One region of the Oceanobacillus sp. FSL K6-0127 genome, then DNA from elsewhere that is predicted to be linked to it. Evidence: predicted binding sites of a transcription regulator. Region 1 holds the regulator's gene; the other holds the start of a gene.

The links. The regulator CtsR, encoded in region 1, represses protease genes until heat stress. The targets are predictions, from matches to a motif close to ATGGTCAATAAAGGTCAAACA.
Region 2: the regulator CtsR is predicted to act here: its motif matches at 1,382-1,402, upstream of MHH64_RS08500 (ATP-dependent Clp protease ATP-binding subunit).

Annotation. Positions count from the first base shown of each region.
Region 1 covers NZ_CP150287.1:637,125-640,557, reverse strand. The annotation lists gene MHH64_RS03060 (protein arginine kinase) at 1-979, opposite strand, end outside; gene MHH64_RS03055 (UvrB/UvrC motif-containing protein) at 976-1,524, opposite strand; gene MHH64_RS03050 (CtsR family transcriptional regulator) at 1,581-2,048, opposite strand; gene MHH64_RS03045 (MgtC/SapB family protein) at 2,239-2,940, opposite strand.
Region 2 covers NZ_CP150287.1:1,698,623-1,702,055, forward strand. The annotation lists gene MHH64_RS08495 (acyl--CoA ligase) at 1-1,306, shown strand, start outside; gene MHH64_RS08500 (ATP-dependent Clp protease ATP-binding subunit) at 1,479-3,433, shown strand, end outside.

The DNA.
Region 1 (3,433 bases):
GTTGAAGAAAACCCGGTTGTGTAAGAACCATCAATTCATTTAGTATATTTCCTGATGTATTTTCTATAATACCTAAGTCTATGCCCAATCGCACGTTAGAAATACATTTTGCAGCTTCTTTTGATTCAATTTTCCGGCTATACTGCAGTACACCGTAGGAACGAAAGATACGATCCTCGAGTTCTATACCTGATCGCTTCATAATATAATTTCGTGCGACTCGTTCATGATCGATTAACTGATTCACAACACTCTCTAAGTCCTCTACAATATCTTCCTCAGACTTTCCAAGCGTAATTTGGTTGGATATTTGGAAAATGTTACCAAGCGCTTCACTGCCCTCTCCATAAATCCCTCTAACAACAAGGCCAAGCTGACTGATCGCTGGAATCATTCGATTAATTTGCTTTGTCATCGATAAGGCGGGAAGATGCATCATAACAGATGCTCGCATTCCTGTTCCTACATTTGTTGGACAGCTAGTTAAATAACCTTTTGTTTCATCGTATGCATAATTTACCTTCTCTTCAATCCAATCATCGAAATCAAAAGCTTCTTCCAATGCCTTTTTTAACTGTAAACCAGGGAAATAAAGCTGAATACGAATATGATCTTCTTCATTTATCATGACTGAAACTTGCTCATTTTGTGAAATCATAACAGCAGCATGCTCATCGTGCTTTACTAAATGAGGACTAATTAAATGCTTTTCAACAAGCACGCTTTTTTCTACAGGTGTCAAATCTTTAATTGAGACAAATTCTAAATTCTTATAGTTTTGGAAGGTTTGATGTTCATATTCCTTCTTAAAAAAACTACGAATATCATCCAATTTCTCCTGTTCAGCAAGGATTGGATACGTAACATTTGCAAAGTTCCGTGCTAAGCGAATTCTACTACTCATCACAATATCATTATCAGGCCCTTGTTCGTGCATCCAGGGGCTAAGTGCTTCTTTGATAAAATGCTCTAAGCTCAAGATTCATCACCTGCTTCCGGCTCTTTATCCCCTTTTTCCAATGCTTTTATTTTATCCCGAACTTTTGCAGCTTCTTCAAAAGCTTCTGCTTCAATTAATTGTTGCAACTCTTCTCGATAGCTTTTCAGTTGTTTTTTTAATTGTAAGCCACTTCCAGCACGTTTTGGTATTTTGCCAAAATGCTTCGTATTGCCGGAATGTACTCTACGAAAAATTGGCTCTAGCTTGGAAGCAAAAGACTCATAGCAATGGGCACAGCCAAACTTACCAACTTGCTTAAACTTTGAAAATGTCATTCCACATTTCGAGCATTGCAATTCTTTTACCTGGTTTAATTGATTATCACTCATGCTCGTCATCTTTATCGTGTCAAAATTAAATAAACCAGTTAGTAAATCATGAAGAGAATAGCCTTCCTCTGGATAAGTGATATACCCCTTTTTCTTAGCACATGTCTCACACATACTTACTTTAGTTTCTTGTCCATTAATTACCTGTTTTACATGAAGTGTAGCTGGCCGTTCATGACATTCCTGACATTCCAATATCTATTCCCCCTTTACATACAACCTCTTTACAAAATCATCTGTAAAATACTGCTTTACTCACCTGCATACTTTAAGGTCAAAAGCATTTTTGATAGTATACGAGCACGTAATTCATCTCGTAATGGAAGTTTAAAAGCTAATGTCGTACGATCCATTGCACTAAGCATAATCTTTGCCTCGCGCTTTGTAATGATGGCTTCTTCTAATAAACGTTCTAAAACATCAATAGACGATCGCTGGGAAATAGAGCCATCAATCATCTGGATAATTTCATCAATAAGTTCGGACTTATCCTGATGCTTAATTCGCATGATACGAATATAACCTCCACCACCCCGCTTACTTTCTACTATATACCCTTTTTCTACAGTAAAACGCGTATTAATTACATAATTTATTTGCGAGGGAACACACTGAAATTGATCTGCAATTTCACTTCGCTTAATTTCAATTGCATTCTGCCCCTTCGCCTGTAGAACCTTTTTCAGATACTGTTCAATTACATCCGAAATATTGCTCATCTGCCCTACACCTTTCTGTATGAATTATCCAGCACGTTGTCTTTTGACTTTGACTATCTTTGACTATAGTTTCATTATACGCCAAAATGAAGGAGATGCAAACAACTTATGTATATATCTTAGACAAAATTAACAAAAACGAAACCAAAAACCTTCCACAAATTATCTGTGGAAGGTTTTTGAAATGGCATTATTTCGTTAATTCGGAGATGTTTTTTACTCCCTGAAATCGGGAGATCTCTTCAAAAATGGTAATCAGACTCTGTTTATCTTTCCGACCCATTTTTATATAGAATTTCCTTAAGCTGCTTTCTTGCCTTATAATCTCGATATTTGTTATAGAAAATTGCTGTTTTTCGATTACCTCTACTACTTGATTGATTTGAATCGTTTCATCAACAACCAATTCAATAAACGTGGTAGTCCTTGACCTAGGAAATATTCTTTCAATATGATTGAGGAAAATCAGACTGATTAATATAATAAGCGTTGTGAAAATAGCAACACTATACATACCTGATCCTACAACAAGGCCAATTCCAGCTACAGCCCAGATAGAAGCTGCTGTTGTCAGCCCACGGACTGTTCCACCATAAACAATAATCGTTCCTGCTCCAAGGAATCCAATTCCACTAATAACATAAGAGGGGATACGCGCAGGATCAAATCGAATATTATCATTTACTTCATTAAATGTACTAAACCCAAATAGGGACAAAATCATCATTAAACAAGCACCTACACCAACAAGAATATGCGTGCGGAACCCAGCAGAGTGATTATTAATCTCCCGTTCAAAACCAATTAAACCAGATAATACTAATGCAACAAGCAATCTTGTAATAATTAATAAAAAGTCTTCCCCTAATAGCTGATCTGCCCATGATTGCAAAGTTTATCCCCCCTTTAAGAATTACTATCTGTTTCTATATATAAATCGTTTCATCACGACTTTCTAATCTTATATAAGAATTTTTTATGGAAATACCCTTCTCGAGTTTATTCCTTGTTAAAAAGATTGTTAAACCTTTTATTAACTATATGAAAACAATTCATAATGATGAAAGAGATTTTCTGGATAAAATTAAAACAGTAAAACGACTTGCTTTTTCCAAACTTGTATAAGATTTGACACGCTCCTTGAAAAGCTCAAACTTTACCGGATTTTAACTTAGCAAAGATAAAATAAGTTGTTTTATGTCGAAAAAAACTAAATAAGAGATTTTAAATGGTATTTCTACAGCATCCTATATATTTCTACACGCAGAACTCCAGTATTATCTCTAGCCACCAGGTCTTCAATATATTCACCGTAACTACAATGATCTCTTACAATAAAATCGAATTATTTTATAGGTTTCTAAATCCATTATTCCGGATTCAAG
Region 2 (3,433 bases), 1.1 Mb from region 1:
GGTTATTGTTATTCCAAGCTCTGAAATGCTAAAAACAAAAGACTTGCAATACCGTGTAAGCCATGGTGAAGTGCGTGGAATAATCAGCTATTATCCTTACGTAGAACAATATAAGGATATTGAGGAGTATGATGAGCTAATCAAATTTGTGGTTGGTGAGACTCGGGATGATTTTTATTTTTTAGATGAACTACGAGAACAACAATCTGATGTACTAGAGATTGCATCGACAACAAAGGATGATATTGCTTTTATCTCCTATACTTCTGGTACAACAGGAAGTCCAAAAGGTGTTGTTCATACACATGGTTGGGGCTATGCGCATTTAAGGACGGCTCCAGAGCACTGGCTTTCTATTAAAGAGGGAGATAGAGTATGGGCAACGGCTGGGCCTGGTTGGCAGAAATGGATATGGACTCCGTTTTTATCTGTGCTTGGTACAGGGGCAACTGGATTTATTTATCACGGAAAATTTGATGCACAAAAATATTTAAGCATTTTAGAGAAGCAAGCAATCAATGTCCTGTGCTGTACGCCAACAGAATATCGAATGATGGCAAAAGTAGATACGATTAGCAAATATAATCTTTCGGATTTAACAAGTGCTGTATCTGCTGGTGAACCATTGAATGTGGAGGTTATTGATGTATTCCGCAAGTATTTCAATATCACAGTTCGCGATGGCTATGGTCAAACTGAAAACACATTACTATTGGGAGTAATGAAAGGAATGAAAGTGAAACCTGGTTCCATGGGCAAACCAACTCCAGGTAACGATGTGGAAATTGTTGATGACAAAGGTCAACCAGTCTCAACGAATGAAGTTGGTGATATTGCTGTGAAATTAGATAGTCCAGCTCTTTTCAGAGAGTACTATAAAGATATAGAGCGGACAAAGCATTCTCGCCGTGGAGATTACTACATCACTGGAGACAGGGCACGCAAAGATGAGGATGGCTATTTTTGGTTTGAGGGAAGAAGCGATGATATTATAATTAGCTCTGGCTATACGATTGGTCCATTTGAGGTGGAAGATGCTTTGGTCAAACATCCATATGTTCAGGAATGTGCTGTTGTCGCAAGTCCGGATGAGATTCGAGGAAGTATTGTCAAAGCATTTGTCGTATTAAAAAATAATATAGATCATGACGAAACAGCATTGGTCAAAGAATTACAAGAGCATGTTAAAGCATTAACAGCACCATATAAATATCCAAGGGAAATTGAGTTTCTGGACGAGCTTCCAAAAACAACCTCCGGAAAAATCAGACGTGTTGAATTACGCCAAAGGGAAGCTGTTAAATAAAGTATACCCAACGATCTCGACTAATAACTAGTCGGGATTTTTCACTTTTTATAAAAAAATTTATCAAAACACTTGAAAGTCAAAAAAGGTCAGAGTATAATGTAGTTAAGGTCAAAGATAGTCAAAGTCAAACCTGAGAACGATATGGAATATTTCCAAGGAGGAATGGAAAATGAAATGTCAACAATGTGGAACAAATGAAGCAAATATAAATGCGCAAATGCAGATAAATAATCAGCGAGTGGAAATGCACTTATGTGCTACATGTTTCCAAGAGCTTCAAGGAAAGATGATGAATTCAAATGACTTCTTTTCAAATTCTCCGTTCGGGGATTTCAATGAAGCATTTTCAAATAACTTCTTCCAAGGTAATGGAGCAAGCAAAACGGGAACACAAACAAAACAAAAAGCAAACAAAGGGAATGGCTTGATTGACCAATTAGCAAAAAATCTAAATGATGCAGCACGTGCTGGTAGCATAGATTCTGTAATCGGCCGTGATAAAGAAATTAAACGAGTTATTGAGACTTTAAATAGAAGAACAAAAAATAATCCGGTTCTTATCGGGGAACCAGGTGTTGGTAAAACAGCAATCGCAGAGGGACTAGCAGTTAAAATTGTAGAAGGCAATGTACCTGCGAAGCTGCTCAATAAAGAAATTTACTTGCTTGACGTTGCTTCACTTGTAGCGAATACAGGAATACGCGGACAATTTGAAGAACGTATGAAAAAACTGATTGAAGAATTGCAAGCACGTGAAAATGTTATCTTGTTTGTCGATGAAATTCATCTAATCGTCGGTGCTGGGACTGCAGAAAGTTCCCAAATGGATGCAGGAAATATCCTAAAGCCGGCACTAGCTCGTGGTGAACTGCAATTAATCGGTGCTACGACATTGAAAGAGTACCGTCAAATTGAAAAGGATGCGGCACTAGAACGCCGTTTGCAGCCAATCATGGTCAATGAACCTTCGCAAGAAGATGCTATTCAAATCTTAAATGGAATCAAAGATCGTTATGAAGCATTCCATGAAGTTCGATATTCAGATGAGGTTGTTCGTGCATTTGTGACACTATCAAGTCGCTATATTCAAGATCGTTTCCTGCCAGATAAAGCAATTGACTTGATGGATGAGGTTGGATCACGTCTAAATCTTGCAAATGCTCAAAAAGATTCCGATTCCTTGCAGAAACGTTTAGATGAGGTAGTCAAAGAGAAGCAAGAAGCGGCAGAAAAAGAAGAATATGAACGTGCTGCGAATCTAAGATATCAGGAAATTCAATTACAAAAGCAAGTTGAAAAAGCCGTAGACGGTGAAAAAGTACTGGATGTCGACATCTCAGATATTCAATTAATAGTCGAAGAGAAAACAGGCATCCCAGTAACGAAAATGCAAGCAGATGAACAAGCAAAAATGAAAAATATTGCTGAAAACCTGCGTAAGAAAGTAATTGGTCAGGATGAAGCAGTTGATAAAGTTGCTAAAGCAATCCGCCGTAGTCGTGCAGGACTAAAAGCGAAAGATCGCCCGATTGGATCCTTCTTATTTGTCGGACCAACTGGTGTAGGGAAAACCGAACTGACAAAAGTATTAGCAGAAGAATTATTTGGTACGCGTGACTCGATGATTCGTCTTGATATGAGTGAGTACATGGAAAAACACGCTGTGTCTAAGATTATTGGATCACCTCCAGGCTATGTTGGTCATGAAGAGGCAGGACAACTAACTGAGCGTGTTCGCCGTAATCCATATTCTATCCTGCTTTTGGATGAGATTGAAAAAGCACATCCAGACGTACAGAATATGTTCCTGCAAATTATGGAAGATGGTCATTTGACCGATTCACATGGCAGAAAGGTCAGCTTCAAAGAAACTGTGATTATTATGACAAGTAACGCAGGAACTGGAGTGAAATCAGTCAATGTTGGCTTTAACAGTGATCGTCATGAATCTGTATCAACATTGGAAAACCTAAGTGACTACTTTAAACCAGAATTCTTGAACCGTTTCGATGCAATTGTTAACTTTAATGAGTTAGCAGAAAAAGATCTATTAAAAATTGTAGATTTAATGCTAAAAGATCTTGAAGAAACGATTGAGGAAAATAATATTCACATTACAATTTC